3 regions of the Alsobacter sp. genome follow, and region 2 is predicted to be linked to each of the others. Evidence: predicted binding sites of a transcription regulator. Region 2 holds the regulator's gene; each other region holds the start of a gene.
What was found. Region 2 encodes PhoB, which activates phosphate uptake and scavenging genes when phosphate is short. Its sites were predicted from a motif close to TGTCATNNANCTGTCAT; they were not measured.
Positions count from the first base shown of each region.

Region 1: the regulator PhoB is predicted to act here: its motif matches at 1,551-1,567, upstream of AC5JCN_RS15915 (RNA degradosome polyphosphate kinase).
Region 3: the regulator PhoB is predicted to act here: its motif matches at 2,901-2,917, upstream of AC5JCN_RS12425 (arsenate reductase/protein-tyrosine-phosphatase family protein).

Region 1 is NZ_JCACDK010000018.1:215,465-219,705, reverse strand. It holds gene AC5JCN_RS15915 (RNA degradosome polyphosphate kinase) at 1-1,509, opposite strand, end outside; gene AC5JCN_RS15910 (hypothetical protein) at 1,703-2,038, shown strand; gene AC5JCN_RS15905 (nuclear transport factor 2 family protein) at 2,318-2,704, opposite strand; gene AC5JCN_RS15900 (3-hydroxyacyl-CoA dehydrogenase family protein) at 2,849-3,724, shown strand; gene AC5JCN_RS15895 (inorganic phosphate transporter) at 3,840-4,241, shown strand, end outside.
Region 2 is NZ_JCACDK010000018.1:1,544,465-1,548,705, forward strand. It holds gene AC5JCN_RS22180 (glycoside hydrolase family 15 protein) at 1-1,112, shown strand, start outside; gene AC5JCN_RS22185 (GcrA family cell cycle regulator) at 1,428-1,976, shown strand; gene phoB (phosphate regulon transcriptional regulator PhoB) at 2,414-3,118, opposite strand; gene AC5JCN_RS22195 (ATP-binding protein) at 3,199-4,241, opposite strand, start outside.
Region 3 is NZ_JCACDK010000014.1:317,393-321,633, reverse strand. It holds tRNA gene AC5JCN_RS12445 (tRNA-Pro) at 51-127, opposite strand; gene AC5JCN_RS12440 (VOC family protein) at 211-618, opposite strand; tRNA gene AC5JCN_RS12435 (tRNA-Gln) at 730-804, shown strand; gene AC5JCN_RS12430 (DUF3644 domain-containing protein) at 1,350-2,498, shown strand; gene AC5JCN_RS12425 (arsenate reductase/protein-tyrosine-phosphatase family protein) at 3,012-3,914, shown strand; gene AC5JCN_RS12420 (MIP/aquaporin family protein) at 3,911-4,241, shown strand, end outside.

The sequences.
Region 1 (4,241 bases), 1.3 Mb from region 2:
CCGCCCGATCTCGGGATCGCAGGTGAAGACGGACAGGTCCGTGTAGATGCGCGCCGTGATCGGGTGGTAGTTGCCGGTTCCGACGTGGCAGTAGGTGACCAGCCTACCGGCCTCCTGCCGCACCACCATCGACAGCTTCGCGTGCGTCTTGAGGTCGATGAAGCCGTAGACGACCTGAACGCCCGCACGTTCCAGCGAGCGCGCCCAGCGGATGTTGGCCTCCTCGTCAAAGCGCGCCTTCAGCTCGACGAGCGCCGTCACCGACTTTCCCGCCTCCGCGGCCTCGATCAACGCACGGACGATGGGGCTGTCGGCCGAGGTGCGGTAGAGCGTCTGCTTCAGGGCCACGACGTTGGGGTCGCGGGCCGCCTGGTTCAGGAACTGCACGACCACGTCGAAGGACTCGTACGGGTGATGGACGACGATGTCCTTCTCCCGGATGGCGGCGAAACAGTCGCCGCCGAACTGGCGGATACGCTCCGGAAACCGCGGAACGAAGGGCGGGAATTTCAGATCCGGGCGCTCGACGCCGACGATCTGCGACAGAGACGACAGGCCGATCAGTCCGCTCTCGACCAGAATGTCCTGGGCATCGACCTTGAGCTCGCGAGCGACGCTGGCGCGCAGCGCCTCGGGCATGTCGGATGCGACCTCCAGCCGGATCACCGAGCCACGGCGCCTTTCCTTCAGCGCCGCCTCGAAAACCCTCACGAGATCGTTGGTGTCTTCGGCGAACTCGATGTCGAGATCGCGGACGACCCGGAACAGGCCCATCCCGCCGATGACGCAGCCGGGGAAGAGCTGTTCCGCGAACTGCGCGATCAGATCCTCGACGCGGACGAAGCGGTGCGTGGACGAGTCACCTTCGAGGCGCACGAAGCGCGGCAGTTTGCCGGGGATGCGGATCAGGCCCTGGAACTCGCGCCCGTCCTCGGCCCGCACGACGTCGAGAGCGAGGGAGAGTTCAAGGTTGGGGATGAACGGAAAGGGATGCGCGGGGTCGATGGCCAGCGGCGTCACGACGGGGAAGACGAGATCCTCGAAGTGTCGCGCCAGCGCCGAGAGGTCGGCCGCGGAAAGCTCTTCCCGCTCGACGACGTGAATCGACTCGGCGACCAGCAGCCGTCGCAGGTCGCGCCAGGCTGCTTGCTGGTCGGCGTTCAGGCGGCCGGCGCTCTCGCCGATCCGCTCCATCAGGACGGCTGGCGTAAGGCCGTCCATGGTCGGCGAGGTGATGCCGGCTTCCACCTGCTCGATCAGGCCGGACACCCGGACCATGAAGAATTCGTCCAGATTGCTGGCCGCGATTGACAGGAAGCGCAGGCGTTCCAGCAGGGGATTGGACGGGTTGCCCGCCTCTTCCAGCACGCGGCGGTCGAACTCCAGCCAGGAGAGTTCGCGATTGGCGAAGCGACCGGGGTCATCAGCCCTCGGATGGTCAGCGACGACGGCCTTGCGCGGCGAACGCCTGTTGACCGAACGGCCACTGATCGGTGCTGCTTCACTCATCCTGCACGCTCCCTGCTTCAGCTTGGTTCAAGCAGGGGGTGCCGACATCTGCATGACACTTGCGCAGGCGGAAGCTCGCGCCGCGAACAGTGGGACCGGCAGCCGGGATCAGGGTGCGTTCTTCGTTGCGTCATCGGGCGCTGCTAGCGGCCTTGTTCGACGGCCCGCCAGGCCAGCTTTGTCGGAGGCCGAGATGAAAAAGAGCAAGCCAGAGCGTTCGGACATCCAACGCTCTGTCATTCTTGGAGATCTGGCTCGGCAGGCGGCTGTGGGCCGGGCGGCGGCAGTGCTGTCGGAGTGGGCCGTGGGCGCACCCATCCGCACCGATGTGCCGCCGATGCCTGCTGCTTCCATCCTGGATTGGGAGACGATCGTCTATGAGCATGACGATCTGTCAGCCGAGATCAGTGTGCTTCGGGCGCTGGCTGTCCAGGCCCTCATCGACATCGCCGATGGCTGCGCGGATCCGCGAGAGCGGGCGCGCGCCGCGCTGGAGGGCATTGCCGGCGATCAATCCGAGCCGGACTGACACTGACACCCTGGTCAGGGCTTGCGCCCGTGCTCGGCCCCGGGCAGTTCGAAATCGAACCCCGAGGAGAGATCAATCTGAAGGGGATCCGCGAGCCTCTGGAGGTCTTCCGCGTTCTTGGTCCAGTGACGTCAGACGAAGGATTGCAGAGCTCTCACCCCCCGTTGGTGAAGTCGCATATCAGTCAACGAAGGAAGGCGCCGGCCCGCGCCGTCCTATGGGCGCCGACCATGGTGGCAGGGGAGTTCGGCAAGGCCGGACTCACGTCTTCCCCCGGCTTCAGGCGCCGTCTGGAAGAAGCGAGGCATGGAATGCTTCCCGCTCCCATCGGCCCTCGCGCTTGCGCCACACTTGGGTGAACCGGATACGCTGGTCGATCCCCGCGGCCTCACCGCCGCTCCAGTGGATAGCATTGATGCCGGTGACGATGGCGGTGTCGCCAAGGATGCGGGCGTTCAACTCGTCAAAGTCAATCCGGGTTGGCTGCCCGCTCCGGCTGCGCACGTAGTCGAGCCAACCCTGCCTGTCGAGGAACTCACCCGCGAAGTCGGTATGGGTGTAGGTGGCCGACATCAGCCGTTCGACGGCGACCCAGTCGCCTCTCGCCCAAGCGTCGCTGAAGGAGCGTACCGCAGCGTGGAGGTCGTCGATCTCTGAATCCGGCATGATCACCCCATAAGACCGACGCCAACCTTCAGACGCTCTCTCCCGGCGATGACGCCCGTGTGTCGCCCCGATCTCACGCAGACTTCGCATTCCCGTCGCCTGCTGCTGCTCCCATAGCGGCTCTTCCAGAGACGGGGGCGAACGATGGGCAAAAACATCCAGACGATCGGCGTCGTGGGCGCCGGCACCATGGGCAACGGCATCGCGCAGGCTTTCGCGATGGCAGGGTTTCCGGTCGTGATGCGTGACCTCGGCAAGGATGCGTTGAATCGGGCCATGACGACGATCGACCGCAGCCTCCTGCGGCTCGCCCAGCGCGGAAAGCTGCTCGAGTCCGATCGCAAGGATGCCTTGGCGCGCATCACGCCCGTCACCGAGGCAGCGCTGCTTGCTCCCTGCGACCTGGTTGTGGAAGCCATCGTCGAACGCATCGAGGTGAAGGAAGCGCTCATCCGCGAACTCGACGACATCTGCAGCGAGACCGCCATCCTGGCGACGAACACCTCGTCGATCTCCGTGACCCGCATCGCGGCCGCCTCGCGCCATCCCGGCCGCGTCGTCGGCATGCATTTCTTCAATCCCGTTCCAATGATGCAGCTGGTCGAGATCGTCCGCGCGCTACAGACGGAGGATTCCGTCTGCGACGACGTGGTTGCCTTGTGCGGGCGGATCGGCAAGACGGCCCGCGTCTCGCGTGACAGCTACGGCTTCGTCGTCAACCGCGTGCTGATCCCCATGATCAACGAGGCGATCAACTGCGTCTATGAGGGGCTCGCCTCGCCGGACGACGTCGATGCGATGATGAAGCTCGGCGCAAATCACCCCATGGGCCCGCTCTCTCTCGCCGACCTCATCGGCCTCGACGTGGTGCTCGACATCATGGAGACGCTCTATGGCGGCTTCGACGATCCGAAGTTCCGCCCCAGTCCGCTGCTGAAGCAAATGTGCGACGCCGGCTATCTCGGTCGCAAGCGGGGCCGCGGCTTCTTCATCTATGACGAGGCTCGCGCCGCGGCCTGAGCTTGGCTCGACGTCGAATTTTTACATCGCAACGTCATCTCCCTGTCGGAGGCCCTTGCAAGCTTCGCAGCGGCTGGCTCTCCGGGAGCCGCCACACACGGGGCAGGAGGCGTCCATGACCGAAATGACACTCGATACGGCGGCCGCGGCGCGGCCGTCGCCCAGGCCGCATCTCGACGGCGGACTCGGACCGATCGGCGCCATCCTCTTCGTCGGTGCGATGGCGATCGGCCTGTTCTTTGCCGCCTACAGCATCTGGACGGACGTCCGCGACACCGGGACGCCCGTCACGACCTGGCTGCCGTTCCTGCTGCTCGGCGTCGCGCTGCTGATCGCGCTCGGTTTCGAGTTCGTCAACGGCTTTCACGACACCGCGAACGCCGTCGCGACCGTCATCTACACCCATTCCATGCCGGCCAACGCCGCCGTCGTCTGGTCGGGGTTCTGGAACTTCCTGGGCGTCCTGTTCTCGACCGGAGCAGTCGCTTTCGGCATCGTCTCGCTTCTCCCGGTGGAG
Region 2 (4,241 bases):
CGCTCAAGCTCTGCAACTTCGAGGAGACGGGCGCGATCGTCGCGGCGCTGACGACCTCGGTGCCTGAGGCGCCGGGCACGCAGCGCAACTGGGACTATCGCTACTGCTGGCTGCGCGACGCCTACTTCGTGGTCCAGGCCCTGAACCGGCTCGGGACGACGCGGACGATGGAGGATTATCTCGGCTTCATCGCCGACGTGGTCGAGGACGCCGAGGTCGGCAACATCGAGGACATCGCGCCGCTCTTCGGCATCACCCGCTCGGCCGACCTCGAGGAGCGCATCGCCCCCGCGCTCGCCGGCTATCGCGGCATGGGTCCCGTGCGCGTCGGCAATGCCGCCTGGACGCAGGTCCAGAACGACGTCTACGGCGCGGTCGTGCTCGCCGCCACCCACATCTTCCTCGACAAGCGGCTGATCCGCGCCGGCAACGACGCGCTTTTCGCGCATCTGGAAAAGCTGGGCGCCCGGGCCGTCGAGGTCTTCGACAAGCCCGATGCAGGCCCCTGGGAGCTGCGCACCAAGGCCTCCGTCCACACCTTCTCCAGCGTCATGTGCTGGGCCGCGTGCGACCGGCTGAAGCGCATTGCACGGGCCGTCGGCCGCGAGGACCGGCGCGAGTACTGGGCCGACCAGGCGCGGCGGCTGCGCTCCGTCATCGAGGAGCGCTGCTGGAATGCCGAGAAGGGCCACTTTGTCTCGACCTTCGACGGCGAGGACCTCGATGCCACGCTTCTGCTGCTCGCCGAGCTGAACTTCCTGGCGGCCGACGACCCGCGCTTCGTCGCCACCGTGGACGCCATCGGGCGGGATCTGCGGCGGGGAGACCTGCTGTTGCGCTATGCGGTGGAGGACGATTTCGGCCGCATGCACACGGGCTTCCTCGTCTGCGCCTTCTGGTATGTGGACGCACTCGCCGCCATCGGAAGACGTGACGAGGCGATCGAGCTGTTCGAGCGCATCCTGCACAAGCGCAACAGCTTCGGCCTGTTCTCCGAGGATGCCGACCTCAGCACCGGCGAGCTGTGGGGCAACTTCCCGCAGACCTATTCGCTGGTTGGCCTGATCAACGCCGCCGTGCGGCTCAGCCGCAGCTGGGAAGAGGCTTTCTGAGGGGGCCGATCAGGTCGCTGGCGAGCTCGTTTCCGATTTCCTGAATCGGATGAAGGGCTTGCCCGCTACAACCCTTTGGCGTGCCTCGAAAGTGAGTCTTTCCCGCCACGTTCGCTGGGGAAAACACCATCAGGAGTCGCCCGACTCTTGCACCGGAGTCGCGCCATATCGTAGGTTCGCCCCTGTCGAATACGACATCTGGTGCGGCAAGCCACAGGTCGAGTGAAGTGTTCCACGTGCCCCGTGAATACCGGGGCGGCGAGGACTTCCGGATTCGACGTACGAGGCACTGAGAATAATCGGGGAATGAGGCCTATGTCCTGGACCGACGAGCGTGTCGAACTGCTCAAGAAGCTCTGGAACCAGGGTCTCAGCGCAAGCCAGATCGCTGGCGAACTTGCGGGAGGCGTGACGCGCAACGCCGTCATCGGCAAGGTTCACCGTCTGGGCCTGTCCGGTCGCACCAAGGCGCCGGCTCCGCAGGCGGCCCGTCCGCGCAAGGCGACGCGTGCTCCGAGCCACCCGATGATGCACTCGCCACCCGTGCGGGGGAACCTGGCGCTGAGCCCCAAGCCTATCGCCCCGGCCATGCCCGCCCCGGTCATCGAGATCGCGCCGGCTCCCTCGCCGGACGTGGTGATCCCGATCTCCGAGCGCGTCACCATTATGGAGCTGCGCGAGTCCATGTGCCGCTGGCCGCATGGCGATCCCACGTCGGAGGAGTTCCGGTTCTGCGGCGCCAAGTCACCGCCCGGCACGCCCTACTGCCCCTACCACTCCCAGATCGCCTACCAGCCCTCCCTGGAGCGCCGCCGCGACCGCAAGGCCCAGGGTATGCCGCCAGTCCGCGTCGCGCACGGCTGACGCCAGACAGCGGCGCGGGTCTCCAGGCCCGCTCTTTTCCCAAGCGCCAGCCGCAACGCGCGTCTGAAGCCGCGCGGTCCGAGCCGTCGGCGCGCCGCGGAGCGCGGGTCTCCAGACCCGCTCTTTTCCCAAGCGCCAGCGCAAAGCGCGTCTGAAGACGCGCGGTCCGAGCCGTCGGTGAGCCTGGGAGGGCGGGTCTTCAGACCCGCTCTTCTCCCAAGCGCCAGCCGCAAAGCGCGTCTGAAGACGCGCGGTCCGCGCCGTCGGTGAGCCTCGGAGCGCGGGTCTCCAGACCCGCTCTTTCCCAAGCGCCAGCGCAAAGCGCGTCTGAAGACGCGCGGTCCGAGCCGTCGGTGAGCCTTGGAGCGCGGGTCTTCAGACCCGCTCTTTTCCCAAGCGTCAGCCGCAAAGCGTGTCTGGAGACGCGCGGTCCGGCTTTAGCGCCTTCCGAACGTCTCGTCGAAGGAATAACCGGACCCTCGCACGGTGCGGATCGGGTCCTTCTCGCGGGGCCGGTTGATGGCCTTGCGAAGGCGCCCGACATGCACGTCGACGGTGCGTTCGTCGATTTCCGCGTCGATGCCCCAGACGCCGTCGAGCAGCTGGGCCCGGCTGTAGACGCGGCCGGGCTTCTCCATCAGGAACTCGAGCATGCGGAACTCGGTCGGGCCGAGGTGGAGCTCGCGGCCGGACCGGCGCACGCGCTTGGTCTCGCGGTCGAGCACGATGTCGCCGGCCTCGAGCAGGCTGGCGACGCGCCCGGGCGATGACCGGCGCAGCAGGGCGCGCACGCGGGCGACCAGCTCGGGGACCGAGAAGGGCTTCACCACGTAGTCGTCGGCGCCGGTGGCCAGTCCCCGCACGCGTTCGCTCTCCTCGCCACGGGCGGTGAGCATGATGACCGGGAGGCGCTGCGTGTCGGGGCGCTGCCGCAGGCGGCGGCAGAGCTCGATCCCGGAGAGGCCGGGGAGCATCCAGTCGAGCAGGACGAGGTCGAAGTTGCGCTCACGCAGCGACACCTCGGCGTCGTCGCCGCGTGCGACGCATTCGACGCCGTACCCCTCCGCCTCGAGGTTGTAGCGCAGAAGCATGGTCAAGGGCTCTTCGTCCTCGACGATGAGGATCTGCGGCGCGGTTGCCATCTGTCACTCCGCTGGCTTCTGACGGACCTTCTTCTATGACCGGCGCGTGACGTTCTGTTGACGTGTTTAGGCGTTGCAGCTCAGGGGTTTGCTTCCTGTGCTTGTGTCACCAGAGGCAGCGTGACACGGAATGTGGCGCCTTCGCCCGGCCGGCTCTCGATCGTCAGGCGCCCGCGGTGGCGGTTGACGATATGCTTGACGATGGCCAGGCCAAGCCCGGTGCCGCCCTTTTCGCGGCTGTCGGCCGTGTCGACGCGGTAGAAGCGCTCGGTGAGGCGGGGGAGATGTTCCGGCGCGATGCCGGGCCCATAATCGCGCACGGCCAGCTGAGCCAGGCAGGCCTGTTGTTCGCCCGTCGTGCCCAGCGTGATGTCGACCCTGCCTCCGCTCTGGCCGTACTTGATCGCGTTCTCGATCAGGTTGTCGCAGACGCGCAGCAACTCGTCGCGGTCACCCGCCACGATCACCCGCCCTTGCGGCAGATCGGGGTGGACGACGACGCCGCGCTCCTCGGCCAGCGGGCGGACCGTGTCGATCATTTGCCGCACCACGCCCGACAGGTCGACCGCCGTGGAGGGGTGCCGGTGCTCGATCATCTCGATGCGCGAAAGGGAGAGCAGGTCGTCGATGAGGCGCGCCATCCGCTGGGCCTGCACCCGCATGATGCCGAGGAACCGGTCGCGCGCTGCGGGATCGTTGCGTGCCGGGCCCTGCAGGGTCTCAATGAAGCCCAGCACCGAGGCCAGGGGCGTGCGCAGCTCGTGGCTGGCATTGGCGACGAAGTCGACCCGCATCGCCTCGAGCCGGCGCTCGGGGGTCACGTCCCGCAGCACGATCATCGCCGCCGGCCGGTTGCGCTGGATCAGCGTCTGCTGCGTGATGGCGGTGACGCGCATGGCGTAGACCCGCTCCACGGGCACGCGCTCGGAATACTCGCCGGTGACGGCGGCTTCCCCCGCCAGCACCCGCTCGACGGCCGAGACGATGTCCGGCGCTCGCAGCGAGAAGGACAGCGGCCAGCCCGTGGACAGGGATGGCCAGGCTTCGGCGGCGGCCGGGTTGAACAGGAGCACGGTGCCGCGGCCGTCCGTCAGGATGACGGGATCGGCGATGGCGCCCAGGG
Region 3 (4,241 bases), on a different contig from region 2:
GCTGCTCGTCGAATGAAGCTTGGAAATCCCGGCCCGGGCGCCGGATGAATTGGTCGGAGCGATAGGATTTGAACCTACGACCCCCTCGTCCCGAACGAGGTGCGCTACCAGGCTGCGCTACGCTCCGACTTGCGCGGTGTATAGGCAGGTGGGGCGGGCAAGGCAACCTGAAATTCGCGCGGCCTTGCCGCCGGAAGCTTTGGCCGGCTGTCAGGCAGGCGGGGAAGCGATCTCGTCATAGCCTCGGCCTACGAACTGCAGGAGGCACAAGCCGTGTCCGAAGGGATCGGCGATGGTCACGATGCGCCCCCACGAAAACTCGCGCAGCGGCCCGTCCTGCGTGGCACCGGCAGCAAGCGCGCGGGAAAGAGCCGCGTCGGCGTCGTCGACCGTGATGTCGAGATGCACCGGCGTCCAGTGCCGCGCGTACCGGCGCGGATCGCCACCCGCTCCGGTGCTGCCTTCCGTCTTTTCGAGAAGGTAGAGGTCGACCGGCCAGCCCTTCAACTCCGCCACCCCGGTGCCGAAGCGGCGCGAGACGGTCAGCCCGAATGCCTGCGTATAGAAGGCGATGGCGCGGGTGAGGTCGGGAACATCGACGTTGACGAGCAGGCCCATGGCGGCCTCCGAAGACGCGGGTACGACATCCTACCGGGGCCATGCGCGATCGCGAACCCTTGCCCCGGTTGACGTGGACGGCACCGGTCCAATATCCATGCCGCGGCACGATGGGGCGTCGCCAAGCGGTAAGGCAGTGGATTTTGATTCCACCATGCGGAGGTTCGAATCCTCCCGCCCCAGCCAACGTCTGTTTTCAGAAATAATAGATAGCAAAATCAATGGCTTAGAAATCCGAAAACCAGGGCATCTTTCGCAGTTGTTGGTAGATTTGCTGGTAGGACAGGCCAATGCGACCTGCCTGCCATAGCCTTCGAAAAGCTTAGATACCTGAAAAGTCAAACAGAATTGCGATTGAATACGCAGGTAGATGTGGATTCGAGGCTTTCACCAACGTAGTGACTTGGCGTGTTCATCAGTAAGTTGACGAACAACACCGCCGGCAGCGACACCACTACCGTCGCGGCAGAGAACGCTGGACGCCAGCGGATCTGCATTAAGCGCAACCCAGAGCAAACCGCAAAGGTGATCACACGCGTTAATACTAACGTCGGGGAGGTGTCCAACGTTGTTCCCTGCACCTCGGGTCGGCGCAATGCTTTGGATGTCAGCAATCACCCTCTGCTCTGATTGCCTATAGCTGTGTAGTCTAGCTCCCGGCACGAATCCGTGGGGTAGTCGATATGGCGAAGCGAAAGCGCGGGAACACGCTTGAACGATGGGAAGTCGCCTTGATCAAAGCGATGCTCTCCCGAGGCGGCTACAATGACCAAGATATCCTCGCCTACTTCACACGGCCAACAAGGTCGGTGAATCACCGCGCCGTATCCGAGATTCGTACAGAGGCGAAGCATAAGGCTGTCAGAGCAGCGACCGAAGTAGAACTCGACGACTTCCTTGCCACTTGGCCCGACGTTGATCCCGGAACGGGTTTGAGCCTGCGCGGTGACGAATTGCTGGTGAAGGCTCGCGAGGCGATGATCGCGGCGGTTCACTTGTTCAATGGTGCCGGCCTGCACTTCCGTGCGGAGTTATTCATTGTCACGAGCGTTATTGCCTGGACCTACCTGCTACACGCATGGTTCCGACGAGAGGGTATAGATCACCGTTACAGGGAGGCAGACGGCAGCATCAAGAAAACTAAGCAGGGTGCCGAGTGTTATTGGGAAATAGGGATGTGCCTGCGTCATGCGCGGTGCCCTGTCCCGCCCGGTGCTGTGAAGAACTTGGAGTTTCTGACGGAGATCCGACACGAGATTGAGCATCGTTCCACAACACGAATAGACGACGAGTTGAGCGCTAAGCTGCAGGCGTGCTGCATCAATTTCAACGACGTGATCAAAAGCCAGTTTGGATCACAATTTGGATTGGAGCGCAGACTCCCCATTGCGTTGCAGTTTGTGACGTTCAGCGCTGACCAGCGTGCAGTTTTGAAGAAGGCGAGTGACCTTCCAGGGCACATCGGTTCCGCCATGGACGCGTTCCAAGACCGCCTAAGCGAGGAAGAGTTCAACGACCCCCGGTTCGCATTCCGTGCAGTGTTCGTCCCCAAGCTGGCGAACCACAAGTCTTCTGCGGATCGTGCGATTGAGTTTGTGAAGGGCGACTCTGACAAGGGGCGAGCGCTCAATGAGGTGTTTCTGAAGACCGTTGATAGACGAAGATTCACCCCTACTCAGGTTGTTCGTATTGTTCAGGGCGAAGGCTTTCCTCGGTTCACACAGGAGAGTCACACCCGACTTTGGCGCGCACTGTTAGCGAAAGATCCCGCCAAGGGGTTTGGGCGACAGGGTGACTACGCAGGCACCTGGGTATGGTATGACAATTGGCTGGAACGCGTGCGCGCTCACTGTCAGGAGCAATCGGATCGGTATGCGTAACGGGTCGCGCTCAATTGCACGCTGTCCCAGCACGTCCCAGAACGGCCCGATTCAATGTGGGTAGGAATGTTGGTAGGAAGCAAAGTGCGACAGTGATAATCACTGTAGTAACAACGCTCTAAGCGAAAAAATCGTGTCCTTCCGCCCCAGCCAGACCTTCCTAAGTCAATGATTTTGCAGATTTCGACCCTTGGCAGGATAGGGGGGCGGACAGTGCCCTGCTTGAGCGGAAGGCGGGCCTAAGCCGCGGGAGCGTGCGGGCCTGGCCGGCTTCACCTCCGCAGCTCCAGGTGAAGTGGCATCGCCCGCCACCCGGGTGAATGGCTTCGCGGTCTGGCCTGCCCCGTGGTGAGGGAGGCACCCTGCTGCGCGCGACATCCCGAGCGCAGCGGCAAACAGCTCCGTCATCTCTCTGTCATCACAATATGTCGATATGTACCGACAGATCGACATCGGATGAGATCTTCGTGAGGAACTGAGACGGCCGATGCCTCGTCAACCCCAGTCAGCCGGATGATGGAACACGGGACCAAACTCGAGTCTGACGACGTCCTTGCCGCCCTTGGTGCGCTTGCCCAGCCGTGGCGGCTCGAAACCTACCGCCTCCTCGCGCGATACCTCCCTTTCGGCCTGCCGGCGGGCGACATCGCGCGCCTCCTCGCTGTCCCGCACAACACGATGTCCACCCATCTGCAGGCCCTGGAGGCGGCCGGGCTGATCACGTCCAGGCGGGAGGGTCGCTCGATCATCTACGCGGCGAACCGGGCCCGCATGCTCCAGCTCACGGCGTTTCTCCTCGAGGATTGCGCCCGAACGCCGGCTCCCTTCGCCGAGCTCTTGAGCGCGGCGGCCGCCCCCTTTCCAGCCCGACGCGAGGTCTCGATGGCCAACCGCCCCGCCAATGTCCTCATCCTGTGCACCGGCAACTCCGCTCGCTCGATCCTGGCCGAGGCCATCCTGAACCGGGAAGGCGCCGGTCGCTTCAAGGCATATTCGGCTGGCAGCCAGCCCAAAGGCGAGCCGAACCCGCATGCGCTCTCGCTCCTGCATGACCTCGGTTACGAGACCGGCGGTTTCCGCTCGAAGAGCTGGGACGAGTTCGCCGGCCCGTATGCGCCGACCATGGATTTCATCATCACCGTCTGCGACAGCGCGGCGGGAGAGACTTGCCCCTACTGGCCTGGCCATCCCCTCGTGGCGCATTGGGGGATCCCTGACCCGGCCGCTGTCGAGGGCAGCGACGCCGAGAAACGCGCCGCCTTCATGGAAGCCTACCGGCGCCTCTCCTCGCGCATCTCGGAGTTCGTGAATCTGGACATCGACCATCTGGACCTCGCCTCGCTCAAGGCACGCCTTGCGCAGATCGGTGGCATGGAAGGCGCCACTGACATAGCTCGGAAGGGCGCTGCCGCATGACGACCTTTGACCTCAAGCGGAGGCTTGCCGCCGAACTGCTCGGCACGGCCATCCTCGTGGCGACCGTCGTGGGCTCGGGCATCATGGCCACGAAACTCACGAAGGATGTCGGCCTTGCGCTGCTCGGCAACACGCTGCCGACCGGCGCGATCCTCGTGGTGCTCATCCTGATCTTCGGACCCATTTCTGGTGCTCACTTCAATCCGGCCGTGAGCCTCGTCATGGCGCAACGCTCCCGGATGCAGTGGGGCGAGGTTGGGCCCTATGTCGCCGCCCAGGTGATTGGCGGCATCGCTGGATCCCTTATCGCCCATTTGATGTTCGACC